4 regions of the Ensifer sp. KUDG1 genome follow, and region 1 is predicted to be linked to each of the others. Evidence: riboswitches for the same ligand, from Rfam matches in the RefSeq annotation. Region 1 holds a riboswitch; each other region holds the start of a gene.
What was found. Region 1 has a riboswitch for thiamine pyrophosphate ahead of thiO (glycine oxidase ThiO). Riboswitches for the same ligand answer to the same signal wherever they lie in the genome.

Region 1 (7,110 bases):
TCGCCACGGTGCGGTTCTAGCGATCCATTCGCGGGTCCGGCCTTCCGGATCGGCGTTGCGGGTGATGTCCGTCACGACGGCGGCGATGTCGGCGCCGTGCTCGAAGACGCCGGCAATCCGCTCGACGTTGAGACCCCCGATAGCGACCAGCGGCAGGGAGCCGAGGCGCTTCCGCCAGGCGGCAAGACGCGGTAGTCCCTGCGGCGCCCACTTCATCGCCTTGAGGATGGTCGGGTAGACCGGCCCGAGTGCGATGTAGTCCGGGTCGGCCGCCAGCGCCGTCTCCAGTTCCGCCTCGTCATGGGTGCTGAGGCCGAGCTTCAGGCCGGCGGCGCGGATCGCGGCAAGGTCGGCCTCCGCCAGGTCCTCCTGACCGAGATGGACGAAATCGCAGCCTTCGGCGATCGCCAGCTGCCAGTAGTCGTTGACGATGAGCTGGCAGCCCTGCTCGTCGCAAACAGCCTTGGCCGCGCGGATCTCGCGGCGGATCTCCGCTTCCGGACGATCCTTGACGCGCAGCTGTACCAGCTTGACGCCGAGCGGCACCAGCCGCTCGATCCAGGCCGCGCTGTCGACGATAAGGTAGAAGGGGTCGAGTTTCACGCAAACACCGCCTTTCCGATGACGGGGGTGGAAGGGACGGCAAAATCGCGCGGTTCGAGCATGCCCGCCTCGAAGGCCTGCCGCCCGGCATCGATCGCGCCCGCAAACGCCGATGCCATCAGCGCGGGCCTGGCGGCGCCGGCGACGGCCGTGTTGAGCAGGACGGCGTCGAAGCCGAGTTCCATCACCGTCGTTGCGTGCGAGGGCCGGCCGATGCCGGCATCGACGATCAGCGGCACATCGGGAAAGTTCGCCCGCATTGCCCGGAGCGCCTGGATGTTCTGCGGCCCCATGGCGCTGCCGATCGGCGCGCACCAGGGCATCAGCACCTTGCAGCCGGCTTCCAAGAGCCGCTCGGCAACCACCAGATCATCCGTGGTGTAGGGAAAGACCTCGAACCCTTCGGCCGAAAGGATGCGCGCCGCCTCGACCAGCCCGAAGACATCGGGCTGCAGCGTGTCGTGGTGGCCGATCACTTCGAGCTTCAGCCAGTTGGTGCCGAAGACCTCGCGCGCCATCTTGGCCGTCAGCACCGCCTCGGACACCGAATGGCAGCCAGCGGTGTTCGGCAGCACCTGCACCCCGAGCGCCCGGATCAGTTCGAAGAAGGCGCCGCCCTGGCGGCTCCCGGCGGTTTCGCGCCGAAGCGAGACCGTGACGATTTCGGTGCCCGAGGATCGCACCGCATCTTCGAGCACGGCGGGGGAGGGATAGCGGGCGGTGCCGAGAAGCAGTCTCGAGCGCAGGTCCTGTCCATAGAGCGTCAGCATGTCTCAGCCTCCTTTCATCGGCGAGAGGATTTCGATGCGGTCCCGGTCGCAAAGCGCATGACCCGAACGGTCGGCCCGGTGCACCAGTTCGCCGTTAACGGCGGTGGCGAGCCAGTCGCCTTCGAAATCGAGGGTGGCCAGAAGCTCGGCGAGGGTGGCGACGGCGAGGTCGTGATCCTCGCCATTGACGGTCAGTCTCATGCGGCATCTCCCTTCAGGTCCTGCGCAAGCGCAAGGTCGGCTGCTTCCGCCGCCACGGCTGGCGAAAGCAGGAAGCCATGGCGGTAAAGTCCGTTGATCGTGATGGTCTGCCCGGCGCGCAGGGCGCGCGGCAGGTTGTCGGCGAAGGCGGGGCGGACGCCGGCGCCGGTCTCGACGAGGCGCGCTTCGCCGAAGGCTGGATGCAGGGCATAGGCGGCGTTCAGCAGTTCCATGAGGGAACGGGCGGTGATCGGTCCGCCGTCATCCGTCTCGATCATCGTCGCCCCGCACATGAAGAGGCCGCCGCCGCGCGGCACGATGTAGAGCGGGATGCGCGGATGAACGAGCCTGACGGGCCGCGACAGCTCCACGTCGCTTGTCTCAAGGTAGAGCATTTCGCCGCGCACGCCGCGCAGGCCGGGCGTGTCGCTGATGCGTGCCGCACCGGTGCAGTCGGCGACGAGATCGTGGTGTCCGTTGTCGCTCGCCTCGGTGATGAAGGTGACGCCGCGATCGACAAGCTTCTGCCGCAGCCGGGCGAGCGCCCGGCGTGGGTCGAGATGCGCCTCGCCGGCAAAAAACAACGCCTCGCGGAAACGTCCGGCAAGCGCCGGTTCCAGCCGTTCGATCGCCGCGGTGTCGAGCCATTCGTAGCCGGAGGTGCGCGAGGCGAAGCGCCTGAGTTCGCCGGCGTCCCGTGGCGGGGCGACGACCAGCGTGCCGTTGCGGGAAACTTCGCCTGGCAGGACGTCGTCCCACCAGTCGATGGCGCCGATGCCCTTCGTCAGCACCGCCTCTTCGGCGCTTTCGCGCTCGCACCAGGGCGCCAGCATGCCGCCGGCAAACCAGGAGGCCGCGCCGGCAAAGCCTGGCTCTTGCTCGACGACCGTCACCGCGACACCGCGGGCGCTGAGTTCATGGGCCAGACAGAGCCCTGCGACGCCGGCACCTTTCACGAGGACCCGCATCGCTCAGCGCTCCCGTGTGGCGCGAACGGGCCGTCGTAGGCAACGAAGCTGGATGGTGTTGGCGGTGTGCATGCCGAGGCTCCAAAGGTGGAGACCCAGTTCACGAGCGGGGGAGGGGAAGGACGCCTTGCCGATTGAACCGTCACGTAAGCGCGACGTTTGCGGCAGCGAGTCTGCACCGTCCCTACGCCAGTATGAACTGGATCAGGTTCAACGGGTCACTGCGCCGCGCAACCGCATAGCAGAATCTCAGCCCCTTGGCGGGACACCCCTGGTGAATGCTCCAAGCTGACCGCTCGGGGCCGTTTTTGTCAAGAGCCAGCATTCGTGCTGACCGTGATCTGACTGCCGAAAAAATTATCTATAATTTTTCTGCGAGAAAGCGCAGGCGTCGGTGGCGCGATGGAAGGAAGGGGCTGGCCGACCGGAATGAAGCTTGGAATGCCGGAGAAGTCCGGAGTCGTAGTGGTTTCGTTGGCGGCGTGCGCGAGACTTTGGCGTTGACGCGCGAGTGAGTGATTGTCGGTTCTCGCCCTGTGCCGACGGCGTCCGGACCTTCATACGATCCAAAAATACAACCAGAAGAGTATGCGATGTAAACATTTCTTCCCTTGGGTGCTTGCGAATTTCCGTGTCCGACAAAATTATAGATAATATTGGATTCTATCTATTTTACGACGGTGACGACCTGGAGGACAAACCGAAATGCTGGACAAAAACCGAGCGGCTGGTGCTGATTTTATCCTCGGCGACGCGGCAAATACCCGCTGGACCCAGGCGGAAGCAGAGAAAATCTATAATCTGCCGTTCAACGATCTGCTCTACCGCGCCCACACCGTTCACCGCGCGCAGTTCGATCCCAACGCCATCCAGATGAGCCGGTTGCTCTCGATCAAGACCGGCGGTTGCGCCGAGGATTGCGGCTACTGCAGCCAGTCCGCTCATTATCCGACCGGGCTCAAGGCATCGAAGCTGATGGAGGTCGAGCGTGTGCTTGCCGAGGCGCGCAAGGCGCGCGACGGCGGCGCGACCCGCTATTGCATGGGGGCCGCGTGGCGCAGCCCGAAGGACCGCGACATGGATGCCATCGTCGCCATGGTCGAGGGTGTACGGGCGCTCGGCATGGAAACCTGCATGACGCTCGGCATGCTGACGCCGGCCCAGTCTGCGCGGCTCGCCGAGGCCGGGCTCGATTACTACAACCACAATGTCGATACGTCCGAACGCTTCTATAGCGAGATCATCACCACCCGCAGCTTTGCCGACCGGCTGGAGACGCTCGCCAATGTCCGCGACGCCGGCATCAAGGTCTGCGCCGGCGGCATCCTCGGCATGGGCGAGACGGCCGACGACCGGATCTCGATGCTGGTGACCCTCGCCAACCTGGCCGAGCCGCCCGAGAGCGTGCCGATCAACATGCTGATCCCGATCCCGGGCTCGAAGCTGGCGGATGCAGCACCCGTCGATCCGATCGATTTCGTCCGCACCATCGCGCTTGCCCGCATCCTGATGCCGCAATCGCATGTCCGGCTTTCGGCCGGTCGCACCGACATGAGCGACGAGACGCAGGCGCTCTGTTTCTTTGCCGGCGCCAATTCGATCTTTGTCGGCGAAACCCTGCTGACCGCCGATAATCCCGGCGAGGACCACGATGCAGCGCTCTTCCGGCGGCTGGGGCTGAAGCCGATGGCGCTGGCGGCAAGGCAGGACGCGGCGGAATGACCGCGGGTCTTTTTGCGCGCTACGAGAAGACGCTGGAGGGCCTCGAACGCAAGGGCCGCCGGCGCGCTCTTGCCCCCGCCGGCGGAGTGGATTTCACCTCGAACGACTACCTGGCGCTCGCCGCCTCGCCGCGGCTGAAGGCGGCGATAACGGCCGCCATCGCGCGCGGCGTGCCTGTCGGCTCCGGCGGCTCACGGCTGTTGCGCGGCAATCACGAAGAACACCAGGCGCTGGAGACGGAAGCGGCCGCCTTCTTCGGCGCCGAACGGATGCTCTTTTTCGGCAGCGGCTATGCCGCCAATGCTGCCTTGTTTTCGACGCTGCCGCAGCGGGACGATCTCATCGTCCATGATGCCCTGATCCATGCGAGCGCCCGTGAGGGCGTCGCCGCAAGCAAGGCCGATGCGGTGGCAGCAGTGCACAACGATGTCGGCGCCTTTGCCGATGCCATCGAAAAATGGCGCCGGGCCGGCGGAGCGGGGCGCCCGTGGATTGCCGTCGAAAGCCTCTATTCGATGGATGGCGATCGCGCGCCGCTTGCCGACCTCTCAGCGCTTGCCGCACAGCATGACGGCTTTCTCGTCATCGACGAGGCGCACGCGACCGGCGTCTTCGGACGGGAAGGTCGCGGTCTGGCGGCGGAGTTGGAAGGCCGGGAGAACGTCGTCGTGCTGCACACCTGCGGCAAGGCGCTCGGTGTTTCCGGCGCGGTGGTCGGGGCGAGCGCCGTCCTTTGCGACTATCTCGTCAACCGCGCCCGCAACTTCATCTACTCCACCGCACCTTCGCCGCTCGTTGCGGCCGCGGTGCGCGAAGCGCTCGTAGCCCTCGTCGACGAGCCGGAACGCCGCGCCGCATTCGAGGGCCTCAGATCCTTCGCCAACCGGGCGCTCGTCGAGACGCTTGGCATCGAAGGCAGCGGCTCGCAGATCCTGCCCATCCCGATCGGCGACAACGGCCGAGCGCTCCGCATCGCCGCCAGCATGCGCGCCGAGGGCTACGATATCAGGGCAATCCGCCCGCCGACGGTGCCGGAAGGCACCGCGCGTCTTCGGATCGCCATCACGCTCAACGTCGACCAGTCTGCAATCGCGCAGATGCTGCAGCAGTTGAAGAGCGCGATCGCCAAGGAGCGGCCATGAAAACCCGTATCGTGGTCACCGGTACTGATACCGGCATCGGCAAGACCATCTTTTCCGCAGCTCTCACCGACGCGCTCGACGGCTGCTACTGGAAGCCTGTGCAGTCAGGTCTCGACGAAGAAACCGACAGCGAAACCGTCGCCCGGCTCGGCCGGTTGTCGTCTGACCGCGTCCTGCCTGAAGCCTACAGGCTCGCAACACCGGCCTCGCCGCACCTCTCGGCACGGATCGACGGCGTCACGCTCCGGCCGGAAGGTCTTTTGCCGCCTGGGGTGGAACGACCGCTGGTGATCGAAGGCGCAGGCGGGCTTCTGGTGCCGCTGACGGAACACACGGTCTTTGCGGATGTCTTCGCGCGCTGGCAGATCCCGGTCGTTCTCTGTGCTCGCACCGGGCTCGGCACGATCAACCACACCCTCTTGTCGCTCGAAGCGCTACGCAGCCGCGCCATTCCCATCCTCGGCGTCGCCATCATCGGCGACGCGCAGGAGGACAGCGAAGCGGTCATATCCGAACTTGGCGCCGTGCGGCGTCTCGGCCGGCTGCCGCGACTCGATCCGCTGACGCCCGACCGCCTGCGCCGCGCCTTCGCTGAAAATTTCAACATCGCCGATTTCCTGGAGGTGCCGGCATGAGAAACTCCGCCGTCTGGTATCCCTTCACCCAGCATGCGCTGGAACCGGCGATGCGCCGCATCGTCGGCACCGAGGGCGCCTGTCTCGTCGACGAAGATGGCGCGTCGATCCTCGACGCGATTTCGTCTTGGTGGGTCATCACTCACGGCCATCGCCACCCCACCATCATGGAGGCGATCCGCAGGGCGACGGAAACCTGCGACCAGATCATCTTCGCCGAATATACCCACGCGCCGGCCGAGGAACTCGCGCGCGGGCTGATCGAGATCGCACCGCCCGGGCTCGCCCATGTGTTTTATTCCGACAGTGGTTCGACCGCGGTCGAGGTCGCGCTGAAAATGGCGCTCGGTTTCTTCCACAACAACGGCCGGCCGCGAAACCGCATTTGCGTGCTGGAGCACGGTTATCACGGCGACACGATCGGCACGATGTCGGCGGGCGAAAGAGGCGTTTTCAACGCTGCCTACGCGCCGCTGCTTTTCGCCGTCGATCGCCTGCCCTTTCCGGAGCCGGGCCGGGAGCAGGCGACGCTCGACGCCTTCGAGCGGGCTTGCGCCTCCGGCGAGGTCGCCGCCCTGTTGATCGAGCCACTACTGCTTGGCGCCGGCGGCATGAAGACCTATCCTGCTTCCGTGCTGTCCGAGCTGAAACGCATCGCCGAACGGCATGGCAGCCTGCTGATCGCCGACGAGGTGATGACCGGTTGGGGGCGGACGGGCAGCCTGTTTGCCTGCGAGCAGGCCGGGATCACGCCCGATATTCTCTGCACCTCGAAGGGGCTGACCGGCGGCGCGCTTCCCCTGGCCGCGACGCTTTGCAGTTCGGAGATCTTTACGGCGCATCTTTCGGCCGACCGGCGCAAGACCTTCTTCCATTCGAGTTCCTACACGGCCAATCCGATCGCCTGTGCCGCGGCACTCGCCAATCTCGCCGTCTGGAGACAGGAGCCGGTCGAGGCGCGCATCGAAACTTTGGTCGCGCACCAGCGTCGCCATCTGGCGCGCTTCGTCGATGACCCGCGCTTCGCCGACGTCCGCCAGATCGGCACCATTACGGCCCTCGATCTCGT
Region 2 (7,110 bases), on a different contig from region 1:
GTCGCCTCGAGACGATCCATCCGGAGGCTTAACCGAACATGGGCATCAAGCAGACAAAACGTGGGGCATAACTCTGATCAGAAGGAGTGATGACTACACTCGATCACAAATTTGGCGGACGAGCTACTAATTTCGTAATTGCGCGTAGCGACACCAGCTATGGCGTCCGTCTTTCAAGCATGGCATATCGCTGAACATAGTTCTTTGGAGGGGAATACGTGCAGGGTAAGGCTGAAACAGGGCAACCACGTGATCTGCTAGAAGAGACTTTGGCAACCGCCGTTCAGGACCAGCGAACTGTCGATGAGCAAAGGAGAAGTACTGCGCCCCTGTTAGATGGGATGTCCTTTCACGAGAGCATCAGACACGACGATGATCGCGGTAGCGTCACCGAGATATATGATCCCAGGTGGGGTTGGCATCCCGATCCGCTCGTCTTTTCCTACGTCTTTACGATCCGGCCCAGAATCGTAAAGGGATGGGGACTACACAAGCAACATGAGGACCGTTACTTTGTCTTGAGCGGCGAATTGGAACTTGTACTGTACGATCCAAGGCCAAAATCGAGCACGTACGGCAAAATCTGCAAGGTCTATCTGTCCGGCACCCGACCTCGACTTGTCAACGTACCGAAATTCGTTTGGCATGCGGATCACAACATCGGTACTTCCGACGTTGTTGTCGTTAATTTCCCAACGATCCAATACGATCATTCGAGCCCTGACAAATATCGGCTTCCGATTGACACCGATCTAATCCCGTACAGCTTTGAAGGCGCCAAGGGATGGTGAGCCAGCCTCTAATTTCCATTCTAATGCCGACCCATACGCGGGTCGACGTCATCGGAATCGCGATCGAATCTGTCTTGAAGCAAACCGTTGGTGATTTCGAACTCCTTGTAGTTGGGGACGGCTGCGCCCCAGGCACCGCGGATGTGGTTCATGGCTTCAAGGATGATCGCATACGTTTCTTCGACCTGCCGAAGGCGCCTCATTTCGGCTATGCGAATCGGAACATCGCTCTTCGCGAAGCGCGGGGGAGGTTCATAGGCTTTGCCGCGGATGATGACATTGTACTGCGGGATCATTTTGAACTTCTGATAAAGGCTCTCGGACACGGCGCCGCCATTGCTCACAGTCAGGCCTTTTGGGTTTCGACCGACGGCATAGCAGCTCCATTCCTGACGAACCTTGAAATGCCGGACGAACTCTCGCATTTTATGGAGCGCAAGAATACGATCCCGGCGAGCTGCTTTCTTTATCGAGCTGATTGCCTGCCATCATTGGATTCTTGGCCGGAAGACCTTCCGGCTGCTGCCGATTGGCGCTTATGGCAGCGCATAGTCCGTGAAAACCCGGAACCCGCCGTGGCCCATTGTCGGCAGCCCACGGTGTTGCACTTCTCTGCCAAATGGAAGCGCTCTCGAGAAACTGGGATGAGGCAATTAGCGAGTATGCTGTCTATCGCAGATGTTGCTGATTGGTGGCCCGCGGCACTACGGGTACCAATTCCCTCGGGTCAACCTGAGCAGCAAGCCTACGCGGACCTCCTAAACGCCGATCCAGAGGAGTGGACTGCCGCAATCCGGCAGGCGGGGCGAGATCTTACTGCTCGCTTGGCCTGGGACGACTTGCAAATTATTCGCCCAGCATTGAAGGCTGCGAACGAAAAGTCCGCGACTGCGAAAAAGGAACTCGCAGCAGCGCGCACGGAAACTGCGACCTATCAAGCCCAGTCGCGAATAGCGGAAGACGGCTGGGCAACGTCGGATATCGAAATAGAAGCGTGCCGAAAGAAAATTGATTCTTTGGATAATCGCCTTAACGAAGCGTTACACGAATCCAGGTGTCTGGCGGCCGAAGTCGAACGGTTGGCAGGCGAACTTAGGCGAATTCGGGCATCTACTGCTTGGCGCGTGCACGAAACAATTGAGCGACTCCGATGGGGGCGCACCAAAGCGTCCTAATCGGCCTCAGCAGCGGGCGTCGGGACTCACGACTTCCAATCCAAGATAATTCGTAGATGTGTTCCGGCGTGCAAATTAGGTTCTGACGCAGTTTTGGTGGTGATAGATTTTATCCCGTTCCGATGACTTGGGCTTGGGGCAGGTGAATCTTTGCGCGAGATAAACCTGGCGTTTAACAAGTTTGAGCTTGGTGACCTGCCTCTCCGTCAGGTCGTTTGACCGTGGTGAAGTAATTGCGGCGCTGACGGTCTGCACGATTTTTTGCGCCGCCGTGGCGAATGAGCCGATCAAATCCCCAGCCTCAACGAGCAGCGGAGCGGGTCGTCGCGACGGGTGGTCATAAGACGCACTTTGGACTTGGCCGAGGGCGCTCGCTTCAAGGTGCTGCCGTCGACCTTTCTGCTTTTTCGACTGCGTGCGGCCCACTCGGTAATGCCTCGAAGGCATCCGCAAGCGAGCGCGGGTAGAGTTGTTGCGGGAAGCGTTCGACGCGCATGGCAGCGTCCCGGTGGTGGCGGGACGCCATGGCTGGATCAACAAACGCGCAACAGCCCTCCGTCTGACTGCGGGAATTGCCCCCTACCTCTCTTAGTAGCATTGTCGAGTGTGCCTGCGGCAAAAACACGGGGCGTGTCTGCCTGAGAGCAAATTCAGGGCAACTTGCTCCCGAAATTACTCGTATCGCATAAAGTTTGGGACGGGTATTTGCGGAAACTGGCGCCTCGGCGAATGTCCGACCCACGGAATTTCTCTTTTTTTCCAAACACGTACATTGTCCCTTTTGCTGCCGCTCGCCGCCCGCTTGTGAGCGGCTCTATAGCAGTTGTGCCTTCCGGAACTTTCCCAAAGAGTTCGCCTATTTCGCATTCCATAGCTTGAGCGAACTTCTTGAAGTGTAACAATGGTGGGGTTTTTGGTACCGCGCTCTAGGTGGCCGGCATACGAGCGCTCAATACCTGCAGCCAGCACCAGATCATCTTGCAATATCTGTCGCGCAACCCGCAATCGTCGAAGATTCAGAGCGCCCAGCTGCCGTACGTCCATGGCTGCAAAACAGCATTTGACAATTTATGGAACCACGTATTTTAGGACCATGAAAGCGTCCGTTGCGTGTGGCGTCGCGGCTGCACGTTCACAGGAGGTTGCGATGGAACTTCGCCACCTCTCGTTCTTCGTTGCCGTCGCCGAGGAGCTGCACTTCAATCGGGTAAGCAGTCCGTTTGCACATCGCCCAGCCAGCGCTGAGCTCACATATCCAGGCCCTGGAGAAGGAATTGGGAGTCCGGCAGCTTGAGCGGTCGACAAGGAGGGGCGAGTTAACGCGGGCAGGGGAGGCGTTCTACGATAGGGCGATGCGGATCATCGGCGATATCGGCTTATCGATGCATGTGGCGCGATTTGCTGCCGGTAAGGCGGCCCGCACAATCAAGATCGGGACCGTCTATCCGGCGACGATCGGCGTGCTGCCAGCGTTTCGTGCCCGCATCGGCGGGAAGTTCCCCGACGTGGCGCTGCATATGAAGAGCGGCTCGACCGGTGGCATCATCCGTTCAATCGAGCGGCGCGGATCAATCGCGAGCAGGGCGTCCGAAAGCGGGCAATCCGCGGCTGCGAACGGCGATGGTCGAGCTCGCCTGGTTATGGCTGCGCTACCAGCCGGGCTCCAGCCTGTCCTGCTGGTTTAAGGAGCGCGTCACACAGAATGGCGGGCGATTCAAAAAGACGATGATCGTGGTGCTCGCTCGCAAACTGCTGGTCGCCTTACGGAAGTATGTGAATGGTGGCGTCGTCATCGATGGGGCAATATTGAAAACCGCAATGACGGCAATGCCACACCCCAAACGATCGGCGATGAGGACTGAGCCGCACTTTCGTGCAGCGCACGATGTATCCGGCCATTATGTACCCCGGAATTCTCTGATTCCTGAGATGCATACGTGTGCGTCCCGCTTGCCTTGTCGGATGAAAAACGTAATGTCAGCGTGTCTGTGAAGTCGAACGCTCAGACGAAAGGTCCCTTGCGCTCTAACGGCAATAGGGGCCTTTTTTTGTCCTTGTGAAAGCTTGGATTTCTCGCGAATTGCATCGAATCACGCATGCGAGCTCCAAACTCCGGCCATTGACATCCCCGATCATCCGCCCCTAGCATCCCTCCTGCCGAGGGGCGCACTGTCACGGTGCTGAGATGGCGGTGAGCCAGACCCTTGAACCTGATCCGGATCATACCGGCGTAGGAACGGCGAGGGCCCTTCTGCTCACCAGCCGTCTTTGCGCTTGCCGACCGGATCTCCGTCCATTTCCGGGAGGTCGCTTTGCTCGTGTCCGTTTTTGACTCAAACCGAAAAGGCTCAAGCCTCTTGCAGGTGGGGCTATGACCGCGATTGCCGTAACCATCGCAGGGTCGGATTCTGGCGGCGGGGCCGGCATCCAGGCGGATCTGAAGGCGTTCTCTGCGCTCGGCGTTTATGGCGCCAGCGTGATCACGGCGGTCACGGCGCAAAATACCCGCGGGGTATCTGCGGTGGAGGATATCTCCCCGACCGTCGTTGCGGCTCAGATCGACGCGGTGTTTTCCGATCTTGCCGTCGGTGCGGTGAAGATCGGAATGGTATCTCGCCGGGAGACGATCGGGGTGATTGCGGCCGGTCTAAAACGCTATGGCCGGTTGGCTGTCATCGACCCGGTGATGGTGGCGACCTCGGGCGACCATCTGATGCGCTCGGATGCGGTCGCGACGCTCAAAGAGGAGTTACTGCCGCTGGCGCTTGTGCTGACGCCGAACCTGCCCGAGGCGGCGCTGTTGACCGGACGCCCAATCGCCGAAACCGAAGCCGAGGTCGCGCGTCAGGCAGAGATCCTTCTGAAGCTCGGTGCGCGTTCAGTGCTGATGAAGGGCGGTCATGCCAAGGGCAAGGACGCGATCGATATTTTCTATAGCGGGGAGGGTGTCCTCATCCTGTCGCGGCCACGGATCGAAACCAGCAATGATCATGGCACCGGGTGCACTCTCTCGGCAGCAATCGCCTCGGGGCTTGCCAAGGGTATGCCGATTGACGATGCGGTTGTGGCAGCCAAGGCCTACTTGCATGCCGCGTTGGTGGCGGCCGATGGCCTGACCATCGGCCAGGGGAATGGGCCGGTTCATCACTTTCATCATTGGTGGGGCAACGACAAGGGTCGGGCGCCGCGGCTTCGAACGTAGCCGAAGCCAAGCAAAGTCCTAGCCGGTTGTCGCGATCAGGCTGAGCAGTGTGGCATGGCTTCGGCCCTACCTCAGGCCACTGCCGCGCTGGGCAGGGACTGCTGCTCGCCCTTGAGCAACTTGCGATAAAGCGCCACATGCTCCCGTGCGCAATCGACATGACTCGTCGGCCGCCGAAGCGTCGCACGCAGATTGTCCCATGCCCGCGGGGCGGCCAAGACGTCGATCAGACGGTCGGCCAGATCCTGGGCGCTGCCGGCGCGGAAGTGATAGCCGTCCAGCCGATCGCGGACCTTTTCCGCCATGCCGCCGATGTCCGAACACAGGATCGGCCGGCCGTGATGCAACGCTTCCTGTATAACGACGGGGGAGTTTTCCCACCAAACAGAGGGCATTATTACCCAGTCAACCGAGCGCATCAGCCGCGGCATGTCCTGGTTCTGGTAGGCGCCGTAGAAGCGGACGCGACGACCGGCGTCCTCGATCAGCTTCGCCACCTTCTCCTGATAGTCCTTCGGCTGACGTTCGAGGTTCCCGCCAAAGATCATCAATGAGGAATCGTCGCCCCAGACGTCGTCGGGCACGCGCGATACCGCGTCGATCAGCACGTGAACGCCCTTGAACGGCGTCATCTGCCCGAAATAGGCAAAGCGGTTACGCCGCGCCGTCGCTGACGGCAGCTCGCGGGCCGGCGCCTTGTCGCCCATCACGATGCCGTTTTCGATGACGAAGATCTTTGCGGCTTCGAGCCCCCACTCGACATAGCGATTGGCGAGAAAGGCGCTCGGCGCGATAAAGGCATCGGCGAGATTGAGCATGCCGCGCACGAACTGCTCGCGGCGAACGAACCTCGATACCGGGATTTCGGGGAAACACGTGTGGCAGCTGATCGGCGAGGCGCCGTTGCAAAGCTGGCCCGAGGGGCGTTTCACCATCTGTCCGTGATTGTGGCAGATCGGCAGATATTCGTGGAACGTCACGACGATGCGCGCCTTGGGCAGGGCATCGCGAACGGCATAGAGCGCTTCCAGGCCGAAGCCGAGAATATGATGGAAGTGAACGACATCAGGCTTGATATCGCCAACGAAGCGCAGGAGGTCGCGGCGGATCGCGTCCGTATCGCCGTTGGAGAGGAAGAAATGGTCGAAGTCTTCGGCGTGGTAGAGCACTTCGTCCATGGCAAGCCGCAGGCTCATCAGCGCGGAGGCGCCATGGCGCGGAACCGGATTGCCGACACGGGCAAGGTAAATCGATTCTACGCCCGACAGGCCGTTCAGCGCCTTGTGAAGACCATGCGAAGCAATTTCCGCCCCGCCAAGCGAATGGGTCGGGTGGCCATGGGAGACCACGAGTACGCGGAGTTTTTCGCTCATGCGCCAGCCTCTTCGAAAAATGTTTTGGCAGTTTCGGAGGCGGGCATCCATCGGCCGCGGAACAGCGTCCGATCGACACGTTCGACGAAGCGCGCGGTGGCGGCGGAACCCTCTCCGGGCACCTCGTCGGATCCCACCATCTGCAGGGAAGGAAGCCAGTAGGCCTCGTATCCCTTTCCGCTGAGGCGAAGAGCGAGGTCGAGGCCCTTCAGCGCTGCACCGAGATAGGTCGGCGACAGGCCTGCGTCCTCCATAAGCGCTTCGCGCGGCAGGATGCAGCAATCGAGCGATGCGGATGCAACCCTGGTCAGCTTCAGACGATTGACGGCGCCGACAGGATAGCCCGCGTAGCGGCTCGATTGCAGATGGTCGGGACGATCCAGCGACGTGCTGCCGGCCCAGCGGATCGAGTGATCCTCATAGGCAAGGGTCGGAGAAATGATACTTCCCGTCTTTGCCTCGTAAGCGGAAACGAGTGCCTGATACCACCCGGCATTGGCTGGCGTCAGCGACGAGGAAAGCAGAACGACCGCGTCGCTGTTCACGCTTTCGGCGGCCGCTTGCGCCAG
Region 3 (7,110 bases), 140 kb from region 1:
GATGTGGTCGTAGCCGGGTGCGATGTCCGTCGTCAGCGGTCCGAGCGTGTAGAACGGCGCCTCGCCGCAGACGGCCAGTTGCTTGTCCATGTTTTCCTTGATCTTGTGCATCGGCACGTGACCTGGGCCCTCGATCATGACCTGACAATCCTTGGCCCAGGCGATCTTGGTGAGCTCGCCGAGCGTTTCGAGTTCGGCGAATTGTGCCGCGTCGTTGGCATCGGCGATCGAGCCGGGGCGCAGGCCGTCGCCGAGCGAGAAGGAGACGTCATAGGCGCGGCAGATGTCGCAGATTTCCTCGAAATGCTCGTAGAGGAAACTCTCACGATGATGATGCAGACACCACTTGGCCATGATCGAGCCGCCGCGCGAAACGATGCCGGTGACGCGGTCGACGGTGAGCGGGATGTAGTGCAGCCGCACGCCGGCATGGATGGTGAAATAGTCGACACCCTGTTCGGCCTGCTCGATCAGCGTGTCGCGATAGACTTCCCAGGTGAGGTCCTCGGCAATGCCGTTGACCTTTTCCAGCGCCTGGTAGAGCGGCACGGTGCCGATCGGAACCGGCGAGTTGCGGATGATCCATTCGCGGATGTTGTGGATGTTGCGGCCTGTCGAGAGGTCCATGACCGTGTCGGCACCCCAGCGCGTCGCCCAGACCATCTTCTCGACTTCCTCGGCCATCGACGAGGTGACGGCGGAGTTGCCGATATTGGCGTTGATCTTCACCAGGAAGTTCCGGCCGATGATCATCGGTTCGGATTCCGGATGGTTGATGTTGGCGGGCAGGATCGCGCGGCCGCTGGCGATTTCCTGGCGTACGAATTCCGGCGTCACGTGATCGGGAACGTGGGCGCCGAAGCTTTCGCCGTCGCGGACTTTCGCGCGCGCCGCGTCGCGGCCGAGGTTCTCGCGGATCGCCACGAACTCCATCTCCGGCGTGATGATGCCGGCGCGGGCATAGGCAAGCTGCGTCACTGCCCGGCCACCCGTGGCCTTCAGCGGCGCATGCTGGAACGGGAAGGTTGGCGTCAGGCGGTCGCCACTCACAAAGCCGTTGTCTTCGGGACGAACCGTTCGTCCCTCATAGGTCTCGACATCGCCGCGGTCGACGATCCAGTTGCGGCGCAGCCGCGGCAGGCCGTCCTCGATGCGGATCTCGGCACCGTCGGCGGTATAGGCGCCGGAGGAGTCATAGACCGTGACCGGTTGCTCGCCCGAGGTCGGGTGCAGAGCAATCTCGCGCATCGGCACGCGAATATCCGGATGAAGAACGCCCGGCTTGTGGATCTTTCGGGAGGCCGGAAGCGGGCCTTGCGTGACCGTGAGGGCTGCGGGTTTGGTGGCAATATTCATGACGAGGCTCCAAGTTTGCGATTGGAGACCCAGTTCTGATGCCGGAAAGATGAAAGACGCTCCGCCAGGTGCTCACCGCACGGAATCCTGGCTTCGATATCTGCACCGTCCCTACGCCAGTATGAACTGGATCAGGTTCAACGGGTCACTGCGCTATAGCCGGCAAGCCGGCCATCCAGCAGAATCTCAGCCCCTTGCGGGACCCCCCTGGTGAATGCCTAGATCATAGCCATCGAACGGCCCGGGTCGTCAAGCGTGAATTCGCCTATCGACAAAGATGCGCCTAGTGCGTGTGTTTTCGGATTCGAGTTTGGCGCTAGCGGCCGGCCTTTTCCGGTGCTGTCCGCTCGGCATAATCGGCGCGATTGATGCCGTGGCGCTGGAGCTTGTCGTAGAAGGTCTTGCGCGGAATGCCGAGCGCCTCGATCGTCGCCTTGACGTCGCCGCGCTGAGCGCGCAACACCTCTTTCAAGATCTCCGCCTCGTAGCGTTCGAGCCGTTCCGGCAGCGCAAATCCGGGCTGTTCGGCGCGCTCAATCGGCTGTCCCAGCGGACCTTCGACACCAAGCGCCACGCGTTCGGCAAAGTGCGAGAGTTCACGCACATTGCCCGGCCAGGCATGCGTCATCAGATGCCGTTGTACGGCCGGAAAGATCATCGGCACGTCGCGCTTGAAGCGCTCGGCCGCCCGGGTCAGGAAGTGCGAGAAGAGTAGCGGGATATCGTCACGGCGTTCGCGCAGCGGCGGGATCGACAGCGTCACGACGTTCAATCGGAAGTAGAGGTCCTCGCGGAAATCGCCACGCTCCGCCGGATTGCCGAGATCGATCTTGGCAGCGGCAATGACGCGGATATCGACCGGACGAACCTGGTTGGTGCCAAGCGGCGTGATCTCGCGCGCTTCCAGAACGCGCAGCATCTTCACCTGCGTTGCCGGTGGCATCGCCTCGATCTCGTCGAGGAACAGCGTGCCGCCGCTCGCATGCTCGATCCGTCCGATGCGCTTCTTCAAGGCGCCGGTGAAGGCGCCCGGTTCATGGCCGAAGAGTTCGCTTTCGATGACCGTTTCGGGCAGCGCGCCGCAATTCAGCGCCACGAAGTTGCCGTTACGGCGGCGGCTCCAATTGTGAAGCAGCGTCGCCACCACTTCCTTGCCGCTGCCGGTCTCGCCGGCGACGAGCACGTCGACATCGGTATCGGCGATGTGCCGGATGGTCTGGCGCAGGTGCTCCATGGCCGGCGTCTGGCCGATCAGCGGCAGGCTGTCGCCGGCCGTCTCGGCGGCCCGCTTCAGCGCTCGGTTTTCCATCACGAGCCGGCGTTTTTCGAGCGCCCGGTGCACGCTTTGCACCAGCCGATCGGCGGCAAAGGGTTTTGGGATGAAGTCGTAGACGCCGTCCTGAAGCGCCTGCACCGCCATCGGGATATCGCCGTGGCCAGTCACGAGGATCACCGGCAGGTCTGCGTCGAAGGCTTCGATGCGGCGGAAGAAGGCGAGGCCGTCGATGCCCGGCATGCGGATATCGCTTACGACGATGCCGTCGAAATTGGCATCGAGCGTCTTCAACGCTTCGGCGGCGCTGGCAAACGGGATGACGGTGAGGCCGGCGAGTTCCAGCGTCTGCGTCATCGCCTTGCGCAGATGGGTGTCGTCGTCGACGAGATAGACGGTCGGCTGCATCGCTCAGGCCCTCTTCAGGCGAACCGTGAAGACGGTGCCCTTGTCGCTGGTGTCGACGGTGATATCGCCGCCATAATCGGCGACGATCTCCTTTGAGATGGCAAGGCCGAGGCCGAGGCCCTCGTCCTTCGAGGTGTTGAACGGCGTGAACAGATCCTCGCGGATATGCGGGGCAATGCCCGGGCCGTTGTCGGCAACGACGAGCGAAACCGTCCCGGAGGTGCTGTCCTCGCAGCGCACGCGGATCTCGGCGTCGGCACGCGCGCCGAGCGCTTCCAGCGCGTTCTGGAGAAGATTGATCAGCACCTGTTCCAGCCGGATGCGGCTGCCGAGCACGCGGAGGCCATTTTCCGGCAGGTCGATGACGATCGCATCCATGCGGCCGGCAAAGCGGCTGCGCAGCAACAACATCGCCCCTTCGATCACGTCGCGCATCGGCGTCGGTTCGGCGACGAAACGGCCCTTGCGGGCAAAGCTTCTGAGTTCGTCGGTGATGGTGCCGACCCGGTCGGTCAGTTCGGCGATGCTGACGAGGTTCTCGACCGCCGTCTGCTGCTGGCCCCGGTCAAGGAAGGTGCGGGCGTTGTCGGCATAGGCGCGGATGGTCGCGACCGGCTGGTTGATCTCGTGGGCGACGCCGGCTGCTACCTGGCCGAGGATCGCCAGTCGGTTCGCCTGGACGAGCTCCTGTTGCACCGCCTGCAGCTTTTCGCCGGTGCGCCGATGGTCGGCGATCTCCGTTTCGAGATGATCGCGGGCAAGGCTGAGATCATGGGTGCGCTCCGCCACACGGGTTTCCAACTCGTCGCGGGCGGCGCGATCGCGCGCCGAGACGAGCGCCAGCGTCTGGCGGCGGCGCAGGAGGAAGGTGGTAAGGGCGAGCAGCGGTGCGAGGAGGGCGAGCGCAATCAGCCGGGCCTCGCGGGTTGCCGCCGAGATCGCGCCGTCGAGCGGCGCCAGTTGCTCCAGCCGCCAGCTTGTGGTCGGCACCATGGTTTCGACTCGGAGGAACCGCCGCTCGCTGTCGCCGGGCAGGAGCGCGCGCAACTCGCTGGAACCGTCGCTCGTCGGTTCGATGTCGCGGAAGGGCAGCGGCAACAGTGAAGCATCGCCGAACTGCAGGCTGTCGCGGATGGCGGCGACGCGATCGCGCGGAATGGTCCTCGTCGTCATGAAGCGCCAGGACGGGAAGCTGGTGATCAGCACGATACCACGCCGGTCGGTGACGTAGACGGGCTTGCCGGAGGCGAGCCATTCGGCTTCCACGTCGTCGAATTCGAGCTTGGCGACGACGACGCCGATCGGACCGTTAGGGCCCTGGACCCGCCGGGAGATATAGAGACCGGGCCGCTTGCTGACATTGCCCATGGCGAAATGCTCGGCCTTGCCGTCGCGCATCGCCATGCGGAAATATTCGCGGAAGGCATAGTCGTTGCCGACGAAACTCGTCGGCTCGCGCCAGTTGCTGGCAGCGACCGCGACGCCATCAAGGCCGATCACGTAGATGACAGCGGCGTCGGTGTTGGCCGCCAGCGCCTGAAGTTTTTCGTCCAGCCGCTGCAGCGCCTCTGGGCTGCGGGTCGAAAGGGCCGCCTTCACCTCGACATCGTCGGCCAGCACCAGCGGCGTGGAGCGCTGGCGCTCGAGCACGGCGCGCAGCAGCGAGGCCTTCAGATTGGCATCGATCCGGCTTTGGGCATCGACAGTTTCGAGCGCCTGGCTTCGGCCGTATTCGCCGGCAAGCAGCAGCGCGGCGACAAGCAGCGCGACGGCAAGGCCGGCAAAGACCAGCCAGGTGCGGCGCATCGACTGGTCGAGATCTGCCATATTGAGGGGGGCGGAGAGGGCATCGAACATGGCCCAATTGTGCATTTTTTCGCTCAGGCTTCCAGATGGGCTGTGCGGAAATCCGCTCAACTCTTTGTGCGCACCAAGCCACCCGCACAAAACATCCTCATCAATTCAAAGGCTTGGTTTCTGCCGCGGCGAACTGGCACGGCCGTTGCAAATGACATCCTCATGACAGCCCGCGCTGTCGCGCATCGGAATTTGACCCGGGAGGCCCGGCATGACGCCGGACTGGGTCCAGTGGAGGATCTCATGATTATCGAACAATCCGCGGAACCGCGCGGCAAGACACCTTTCTATCGCCATCTCTATGTCCAGGTGCTGGTGGCGATCGCCGCCGGCATCCTGCTTGGCCATTTCTATCCGTCGCTCGGCACGGAACTGAAGCCCCTCGGCGACGCCTTCATCCGTCTCGTCAAGATGATCATCGCGCCGGTCATCTTCCTGACGGTTGCGACCGGCATTGCCGGCATGACCGATCTTGCCAAGGTCGGCCGCGTCGCCGGCAAGGCGATGATCTACTTCCTGACGTTTTCGACGCTGGCGCTGATCATCGGCCTGATCGTCGCCAATGTCGTGCAGCCGGGCGCCGGCATGCACATCGATCCGGCTTCGCTCGACGTCAAGGCCGTGACGACCTATGCCGAGAAGGCGCATGAGCAGACGATCACCGGCTTCCTGATGGGCATCATCCCGACGACGCTGGTCGGCGCCTTCGCCGATGGCGACATCCTGCAGGTGCTGTTCATTTCCGTGCTCTTCGGTCTGTCGCTCGCCATGGTCGGCAAGAAGGCCGAACCGGTCGTCGACTTCCTGCATGCGCTGACGCTGCCGGTCTTCAAGCTTGTCGGAATCCTGATGAAGGCGGCCCCGATCGGCGCCTTCGGTGCGATGGCCTTCACCATCGGCAAGTACGGCGTCGGCTCGATCGCCAACCTCGCGATGCTGATCGGCACCTTCTACATCACGTCCTTCCTCTTCGTGTTCATCGTTCTCGGCGCCGTTGCCCGCTACAACGGTTTCTCGATCGTGGCGCTCATCCGCTACATCAAGGAAGAGCTGCTGCTCGTTCTCGGCACCTCCTCGTCGGAAGCAGCCCTTCCGGGCCTGATGAGCAAGATGGAAAAGGCCGGCTGCAAGCGTTCGGTCGTCGGTCTCGTCATCCCGACCGGCTACTCCTTCAACCTCGACGGCACCAACATCTACATGACGCTGGCCGCGCTCTTCATCGCCCAGGCGATGGATATCCCGCTGTCGCTCGGCGACCAGGTGCTGCTGCTGCTCGTCGCGATGCTGAGCTCCAAGGGTGCCGCCGGCATCACCGGCGCCGGTTTCATCACGCTCGCTGCGACGCTCTCGGTCGTGCCGGCCGTACCGGTCGCCGGCATGGCGCTGATCCTCGGCATCGATCGCTTCATGTCGGAATGCCGGGCGCTGACCAACTTCGTCGGCAATGCGGTCGCAACCATCGTCGTTGCGAAGTGGGAAGGGGAACTCGACGAGGCACAGATGGCCGCGGTCCTTGGTGGCCGCACGCCGGAAGCCTTGCCGCAGCCGGCATTGCAGCCCGCGGAATAAGTTTGCCTCCCAAGGCATGACTGCGAAAGCAGTCCGGACGCGGCTCGTGGCAACACGGGCCGCGTTGTCGTTTGGGCTACTGGCCGCTCAAGGTCATCTTCGACGTTTCGGGCGCACCGGCGTTCAGATAGGCGACGAAGTCCCGGAGCATCGGCACCCGGCGCGGGCGGAAACTCTCCTCCGTCATCGCGACATCGACGATGCGGTCGACGCGGAACTTGCGGAAATCCTGGCGCAGGCAGCACCAGGCAAGCAGCACCAGCATCCGCTCGAGATAGACGATCGCCAGCGGCAGGACCTGTCGGTCGGTCCGCTGCTGGTCGGCGTCGACATAGCCGATCATGACCGCGCGCTCCTGCCAGCAGGCCTCACGCAAAAGAGCGACGTCGGCAACCGGCGGCTCCCGGCGCTCGAAGCGGTAGACCTGCGATGCCGCATGGAGCGCCTGGCGCTGCAACCGATCGGGCAGTGTCGCCGTTATCTTGGAAAGCACGGCGCCTGCTGCGGCCGCGAGATCCGGCTCTCCCATGTGCTGCACCTCGGCAAGGCCGAGCACCAGTGCCTCGATCTCCAGGCGCGTGAAAGTCTGTGGCGGCAAGGCGATGTCCTCCGTCAGCCGGTAGCCGAAGCCGCGCTCGCCGTCGATG
Region 4 (7,110 bases), on a different contig from region 1:
TCCGGATCGACCGCCGTGAAGCGGCTATAGGCGGCCATCGAGTCGAGGAAGCGCGCGGCGGCATAGGGGTCGTAGCCGGCTTCGCCGAGCATGCGCACACCGATCACGTCGGCCTGGAGTTCCTGGTTGCGCGAGAAGGCCGCGAGCCGGAGCTTGCCGCGGGCGAGTGCCTGCTTGCCGGCGATATCGGAGGACAGCACCTCGGAGACCACCCGGCTGGCGATCACTTCCGCTTCCTCGCGCTGCTGCCTCTCGATGCCATGATTGGCGGTGACGTGGGCCATTTCGTGCGACAGCACGGCTGCGACCTCGGAGGCGTCATTGGCAAGCGCCAGCAGGCCGCGGGTGACGTAGAGATAGCCGCCAGGCAGTGCGAAGGCGTTGATCGCCGGCGAATTCAGGATGGTGATGCGATAGGACTGTTGCGGATTCTCGGAGACCGCCGTCAGCGCGCCGGTGATGCGCGCCACCAGGCGCTCGGTCTTGGCGTCCTTGTACTCGCCGCCGTAGCTTGCGACGATGCGCGGATGTTCGCGCGCGCCCAGCTGTGCCCGCGGATCGTTCTTCTGGACTTCCTCGACGATCTGCGGATTGGAGGAAGGCGAAACCGTCGGCTGATAAGTCTGCTCGATCACGGATTGGCATGCGGAAAGGAGCGTGGTCGCAAGCAATGCAACCACGGCGCGTCCACGCAGCCGTCCGCCCGTCGGCGGGATCCGGTCGTGTGTGACTGTATGCCTCTCCATGCCTCAGCCCGTTTCCGTCCGTCGCTCCGCCCGCATCCTGCGGAAACGTGGAACGACAGCGTTGAAAGTCCTACTTTTTCAGCCCGGCAGCGTTGCTCTGCCGCGACCTTTCAGTCCTGGTCTTGCTGTATCTGATTTCAGCGCCACCTGCCTAGTTTGTCTCGGTAGAAATAGTTGCCCCGTGGTATCACGGCAACGGATGCGGGAATATTCGCGCCTTGCCGGATATTTCGCGCGTCGCATGGCGCCGCGGTCAAATTGTGGCAACCGGCCAAGGGCGCGGTGAATCCGATCCGTCCTTCAAGTATTGCCGAGAAAGCGGTCGATCGCCGCATTATCCCGCCGCTCCAGGAAACGGTCGAGGGTATCGTTTGCGATGATACGCCCCTGGTCGAGAAAAAGCACGCTGTCGGCCAGGGCTTTCACGTCTTCGGGATGGTGTGTGATCATCAGGATCGTGTTGGCCTCCTCCGCGTGCAGTTCCCGCAGGAGTGTGCGCATGCCGGCGCGCATGCCGGGATCAAGCGCTGCGAAGGGCTCGTCGAGCAGCAGCAGCGGGCGCTTTCGCACAAGCGCCCGGGCAAGAGCGACACGCTGGCGTTCGCCGCCGGAAAGCGTTGGCGGCAGCCTTTTCCCAAAGCCTTCGAGCCCGACGCGGCGGAGCGCGTATTCGATCTTGTCGCGGTCGGTCGCGGTCAATCGAAGCGCCGGGTCGATGCCGAGGCCGATATTGGTCGCGACGTCGAGATGGGCGAAAAGGTTGTTGTCCTGGAAGATCATCGAGACCGGCCGTTCCGACGGCGCCCGATCGGCCACGTTCTCGCCGAGAATGCGGACCTCGCCGCGATCGGGGTCCTCGAACCCGGCAATAAGGTGGAGCAGCGTCGACTTGCCGGAGCCAGACGCACCGGCGACGGCGACGATGCCACCGGTGGCAATCGCGCAATCGAAGGTGAGCGCGGCCGTTTCGAAACGGACCTCGACATCGCGCAGCTCTATCGCGGGGACGGGGTGGGTCATGCTTTGCGTCTTTCCGGCCGGCTGTCATTCGCCGTGCCGAGGATGGTGAAGATCAGGCACAGAAGCCCGAGGAAAAGGGCGAGACCGGCGGCGTCGGCGGTGCGGTAGCTGCCCATGCGGCTGTAGAGCAGCCAGGGCAGCGTGACCATGTCTTGGCTGCCGAAGAGGGCGACGGCGCCGAGATCGCCGAGCGACAGCGCCATGGCGAAGGAAAGTGCCATCAGCAGCGGCTTGCGCAGCGCCGGAAAGTCGATCCATCGCAGGCGATCAAAACCACGGATGCCAAGGCTTGCCGTCAGCCGTTCCGACCGCGCCGCATGGGTCGCCATTGCCGGCGCGAGGATGCGATGGACGAAGGGAAGCGCCATCAGCGCATTGATCGCCACGACGATAACGGGCGCAAAACGCGCGACATCGCCGAAGGGACGCAGCAGAAGGAACCAGCCGGCGCCAAGCACCACGGGCGGCACCAGCAGGATCAGCGAGGTGCTGGCGCCGATGGCGCCGGCGAAACCGCGGGCGAGCGACGTCGCGTGACGCGGCGCGGTGACGGTCGCGGCTGCGCGGATCATCACGGCCGCCATGGTGACGGAGGCGAGGGCCGAGGCGAGCGCGATTGCCGCGCTGGTCAGCAGCGCCCGGTGCACGGCCGGATCGCGGGCGAGCTTCAGCAGATCGGCTTCGAGACCGGAGATGAGGACGGCGACCAGCGGTGCGCCAAGAAACAGAAAGGCAAGGGCGATCCAGGCGGCATCGGTCAGGCGCGCGATCCTGGATGCGCCATCGAAGCGGCGCACGGTGCGGCCACCGGTCATGCCCTCTTCCGGCCCGGTCGCCAGATGACGAAGCAGGAACAGCAGCAGGCCGGTCATGGCGATCTGCAGGGCCGATAGCGCGATCGCGCGGGGCGGATCGAAATCGAAGCGCAGCGCCTGGTAGATTGCCACTTCGATTGTGCTGGCCGCAGGCCCGCCGCCGAGCGTCAACACGAGGGTGAAGCTGGTGGCGCAGAGCATGAAGACAAGGCCGGCGGCACCTGGAAGGAGGCCGCGCAGGACGGGCCATTCGATGAAGCGGAAGAGTGCGCGCGACGGCATGCCGAGATTGGCGGCGCTGCGCCAGTATTCGGCGGGGATGCGCTCGAGCCCGGCCAGGAACAGGCGTGCCGCAAGCGGCATGTTGAAGAAGACGTGGGCGAGCAGGATGCCGAACAGGCCGTAGATGCTGACGGGCTGCGCGAGGCCGAGCCAGCGCAGGCCGGAATTGAGGAATCCCTGGCGCCCCCAGATCTCGATCAGCCCGAGTGCGCCGACGAGAACGGGCAGGCCGAGCGGCAGCGCCATCAGGCGCAAGAGCCAGATGCGGCCGGGAAACTGCGGCCGCCGCGCCAGCGCCTGGGCGACGGGGATGGCAAAGAGCACCGACAGCAGCGTCGAGAGTGTCGCCTGCAGCAGGGTGAAGCGGGTGACGCGCCAGATATAGGCGTCGAACAGCGCGTCATCGCTGGCGCCGCCCGTCTGGCTCAGCAAGGCGACGATCGCCAGGCCGACGAAAAGGACGAAGGCGCCGAGGCAGGCTGCCCCGGCGACCACTGTCATGCGATTTTCGCGCAGTGCGAACAATCCGGCCTCAGTTCTTGCTCATGGCGGCGAGCCATTCGTCGATCCAGGCCTTGCGGTTCTTGGCGACCTCCTCCGAGGGCAGGAGGAAGGTGTTATCCGGCTTGACCAGCTTGTTGAAGGCGTCCGGCAGCGGCTCCTTGGTTGCTGCGACCGGCATCATCCAGTTGGTCGTCGGGATGATCGACTGGAACTCCGGACCGGTCATGAAGGCGAGGAACTGCTTTGCCAGTTCCGGCTCCTTGGCGTTCTTGGTCATGCCGGCGACTTCGATCTGGATGTAGTGCCCTTCGGAAAAGGCAGCCGCCTGATAGCGCTCGGTATTTTCCGCGACCATGTGGTAGGCCGGCGACGTGGTGTAGGACAGCACCATCGGCGCCTCACCCTTGGTGAAGAGGCCATAGGCTTCCGACCAGCCGGGGGTGACGGTCAGAACGCGGTCCTTCAGCTTCGCCCAGGCGGCACCCGCCTCATCGCCATAGACGGCCTTGACCCAGAGGAGCAGACCGAGGCCCGGCGTCGACGTGCGCGGATCCTCGATGACGATCTTCTGCGACGGGTCGCCTTCGACCAGTTCCTTCAGGCTTTTCGGCGGCGTCTTCAGCGTCTCGGTGTCGTAGACGACGGCGAAGTGGCCGTAGTCATAGGGCAGGAACGTGTCGTCGGAGAAGTTGCCGGGCACGGTGACGCCGGTTGCCTCGATGCCGTGCGGCGCGAAGAAGCCCGTTTCCTTGGCTTCCGCAACCAGATTGGTATCGAGGCCGAGCACGATGTCGGCCTTGGAAGCCTCGCCTTCGAGCTTCAGGCGGGTGAGAAGCTCGACGCCGTCGGCGACGCCGACATAGTTGACCTTGCACTCGCAGGTCTTCTCGAACGCTTCCGCAACCTTGGCGCCTGGTCCCCATTCGGTGATGAAGCTCTCATAGGTATAGACCGTCAGCGTCTTGTCGGCGGCGATCGCGACGCCGGAAAAAACGAGGCTTGCGGTGGCCGCAAGGGCTAGCCGGCTAAAGAGTTTGAGTTGCGATGAATTGGACATGGCGAGGACCTCTCTCCCAAAGTTCGTTGTTACATGGGAAAAGGGCGTATCGATCCGATCGCGTCTAATCCCTCCGCCGGTATGAGCCGGATCAGGTTCCGCGGGTTGGCGTTTTGACGCCTCTCAGCCTCCGGCCGCTGTGCGGTCGGGAGGCACCCCGTTAGAGCGGCAAGAGATTTACCGCTGCCAAGGCCCCAAGGCAAGCGATGTTTGCGGGGAAGCAAAGGCGCCTGGCCGGCACGACGGCGCGTGTTTGCGTAAGCCGCCAACTGCGCTACACAACGGCAGCGAGGAGGAAATGTCATGCCCGATATGCTCGTTCGACTTTATGCCCTGCCGGCTGAGCCTCAGTCGAAGCTTGGTCCTGGCGTCAGCATTCGCCGCGCCATGGCGCCGGAGCGCCGCCTTGTCGTGTCCTGGATCGAAAAGACCTTTGGCGCCGGATGGGCGGGCGAGGCGGAAGCCGCCTTTTCCTCGACCCCGACGCGTATGCATGTCGCAGTCCATGAGGAAAAGATTGTCGGCTTTTCCTGCCACGACGTGACGGCGCTCGGCTTCTTTGGTCCGACCGGTGTCGACGAAAGCATGCGCGGGCAGGGCATCGGCGAGGCGCTGCTGCTTGCAAGCCTGACGGCCATGCGCGAGGCCGGCTACGGCTACGCGATTATCGGCGGTGTCGGGCCGGCGAAGTTCTACGAGCGGGTGGCCGGGGCCGTCGAGATCCCGGATTCGACCCCCGGCATTTATGCCGGCATGCTGTTCCCCGATCCGGTGCCCGAGGGGCATTGACGGTCTGACCAAAATCTTAAGAACCGGTCGCCCGACGGTTTTCTTCGTTTTCCTTCGGCGGTCCTTTGCGCTATGGGCTTTGCCATGGCTCGATCGACCTTCACCATTCTGCTTGGCGGCGCCCTTTCGCTGACCGACCGGTTGGCTCACCAGCTGGCCGCAAGTCGCTTCATCGCGGCTGATGGCGGCATGCGCCATGCGCGGCTGCTCGGCATCGTGCCCGATGTCTGGGTCGGTGATTTCGACTCGACCGAGGAAGCCCTTCTTGCGGACTACGCCTCCGTCCCGCGCGAGCCCTATCCGGCGGCAAAGGCCGCGACGGACGGTGAGATCGCGGTCGAGGCGGCGCTGTCGCGTGGCGCCGATCGCCTGATCTTCGCCGGCGCGCTCGGCGGCACCCGCAGTGATCATGCGTTCATGCATCTGCTTCATGCCGTCGCCCTTGCCGAGCGCGGGCTTTCGGTGTTGATGACGTCGGGCGAGGAGGAGGCCTATCCGCTGCTGGCCGGCTCGCTCGAAGTCGACCTGCCCAAGGGCTGCCTCTTCTCGGTCCTCGGGTTGACCGAGCTGACCGGTCTTTCGATCGTCAATGCGCGTTATCCGCTCGACGATTTCACCCTGCCGTTCGGCTCGTCCCGAACCGTTTCCAACGTTGCGGAGGGTCACCTTCGCTTCACTCTCAAGAGCGGCCGCGCCCTCGTGCTTGCCCGCCCCTATGACCTTTCCGGAGCCTGAGCCTTGGCGCCTCCCATTCTGAAACTCGACGATATCTTCCTCACCTTTGGCGGCACGCCGCTGCTTGCCGGCGCCAATTTTCAAGTGGAGCCGGGCGACAAGATCTGCCTGGTCGGCCGCAACGGCTCGGGCAAATCGACGCTGATGAAGATCGCCGCGGGCCTTGCAGAGGCGCAGTCGGGCGAAGTGTTCCGCCATCCCTCGGCAACCATCCGCTATCTGCATCAGGCGCCGGATTTCGACGGCTACGACACGGTGCAGGCCTATGCCGAGGCGGGTCTCGGCCCGAGCGACGATCCCTATCGCGTCGCCTATCTGCTGCAGCATCTGGGTCTGACCGGCGAAGAGGATCCCAAGCGCCTTTCTGGCGGCGAAGCGCGTCGCGCAGCACTCGCGCGCGTCATGGCGCCGGAGCCGGACATCCTTTTGCTCGACGAGCCGACCAACCATCTCGACCTGCCGACGATCGAATGGCTGGAAGACGAACTGATCCGCAGCCGCTCGGCGCTGGTGCTGATCTCGCACGACCGGCGCTTCCTGGAAAAGGTCTCGACCGCCACCGTCTGGCTCGACCGTGGTCAGTCCCGTCGCCTCGACCGTGGCTTTGCCCATTTCGAGGCCTGGCGCGACGAGGTGCTGGAGGCCGAGGAGCTGGAGCAGCACAAGCTCGGCAAGGCGATCGAGCGCGAGGAACATTGGCTGCGTTACGGTGTGACCGCGCGGCGCAAGCGCAACATGCGCCGCCTCGGCGAGCTGCAGACCATGCGGGCGACCTATCGCGGCCACAAGGGGCCGCAGGGCACCGTGCAGGCGACGGCCGCCGACGCCAAGGAATCCGGCAAGCTGGTGATCGAGGCCGAGAAGATCACCAAGGCCTATGGCGAGCGCACCATCGTCGCGCCGTTCTCGATCCGCGTGCACCGCGGCGACCGCATCGGTCTCGTCGGCCCGAACGGCGCCGGCAAGACGACGCTCCTGAAGATCCTGACCGGGCAGATCGAGCCGGACACAGGCACGGTCAAGCTCGGCACCAATCTGGAAATCGCGACGCTCGACCAGAAGCGCGAAGACCTCAATCTCGACGATACGCTGGCGCACTACCTGACGGACGGGCGCGGCGACAACCTGCTGGTCAATGGCGAGCAGCGCCACGTTACCGGCT

Region 2: it holds a riboswitch for thiamine pyrophosphate, as region 1 does, so the genes downstream of both, thiD (bifunctional hydroxymethylpyrimidine kinase/phosphomethylpyrimidine kinase) here and thiO (glycine oxidase ThiO) in region 1, are expected to answer to the same signal.
Region 3: it holds a riboswitch for thiamine pyrophosphate, as region 1 does, so the genes downstream of both, thiC (phosphomethylpyrimidine synthase ThiC) here and thiO (glycine oxidase ThiO) in region 1, are expected to answer to the same signal.
Region 4: it holds a riboswitch for thiamine pyrophosphate, as region 1 does, so the genes downstream of both, thiB (thiamine ABC transporter substrate binding subunit) here and thiO (glycine oxidase ThiO) in region 1, are expected to answer to the same signal.

What each region holds. Positions count from the first base shown of each region.
Region 1 is NZ_JBNDIG010000006.1:107,148-114,257, forward strand. Features, by position in the region: gene M2267_RS16795 (thiamine phosphate synthase) at 1-603, opposite strand, end outside; gene M2267_RS16800 (thiazole synthase) at 600-1,373, opposite strand; gene thiS (sulfur carrier protein ThiS) at 1,377-1,574, opposite strand; gene thiO (glycine oxidase ThiO) at 1,571-2,542, opposite strand; TPP riboswitch at 2,706-2,825, opposite strand; gene bioB (biotin synthase BioB) at 3,248-4,264, shown strand; gene M2267_RS16820 (8-amino-7-oxononanoate synthase) at 4,261-5,406, shown strand; gene bioD (dethiobiotin synthase) at 5,403-6,041, shown strand; gene M2267_RS16830 (adenosylmethionine--8-amino-7-oxononanoate transaminase) at 6,038-7,110, shown strand, end outside.
Region 2 is NZ_JBNDIG010000010.1:9,715-16,824, forward strand. Features, by position in the region: gene M2267_RS22725 (dTDP-4-dehydrorhamnose 3,5-epimerase family protein) at 219-791, shown strand; gene M2267_RS22730 (glycosyltransferase) at 785-1,966, shown strand; partial or broken gene M2267_RS22735 (LysR family transcriptional regulator) at 3,114-3,525, shown strand; partial or broken gene M2267_RS22740 (IS110 family transposase) at 3,548-3,784, shown strand; TPP riboswitch at 4,117-4,220, shown strand; gene thiD (bifunctional hydroxymethylpyrimidine kinase/phosphomethylpyrimidine kinase) at 4,338-5,168, shown strand; gene M2267_RS22750 (glycosyltransferase family 4 protein) at 5,240-6,541, opposite strand; gene M2267_RS22755 (hypothetical protein) at 6,538-7,110, opposite strand, start outside.
Region 3 is NZ_JBNDIG010000006.1:246,130-253,239, forward strand. Features, by position in the region: gene thiC (phosphomethylpyrimidine synthase ThiC) at 1-1,356, opposite strand, end outside; TPP riboswitch at 1,447-1,575, opposite strand; gene M2267_RS17420 (sigma-54-dependent transcriptional regulator) at 1,673-3,037, opposite strand; gene M2267_RS17425 (ATP-binding protein) at 3,041-4,909, opposite strand; gene M2267_RS17430 (dicarboxylate/amino acid:cation symporter) at 5,138-6,463, shown strand; gene M2267_RS17435 (helix-turn-helix transcriptional regulator) at 6,540-7,110, opposite strand, start outside.
Region 4 is NZ_JBNDIG010000009.1:76,926-84,035, forward strand. Features, by position in the region: gene M2267_RS21455 (M48 family metalloprotease) at 1-746, opposite strand, end outside; gene thiQ (thiamine ABC transporter ATP-binding protein) at 1,047-1,766, opposite strand; gene thiP (thiamine/thiamine pyrophosphate ABC transporter permease ThiP) at 1,763-3,388, opposite strand; gene thiB (thiamine ABC transporter substrate binding subunit) at 3,396-4,424, opposite strand; TPP riboswitch at 4,476-4,594, opposite strand; gene M2267_RS21475 (GNAT family N-acetyltransferase) at 4,728-5,213, shown strand; gene M2267_RS21480 (thiamine diphosphokinase) at 5,298-5,948, shown strand; gene M2267_RS21485 (ABC-F family ATP-binding cassette domain-containing protein) at 5,952-7,110, shown strand, end outside.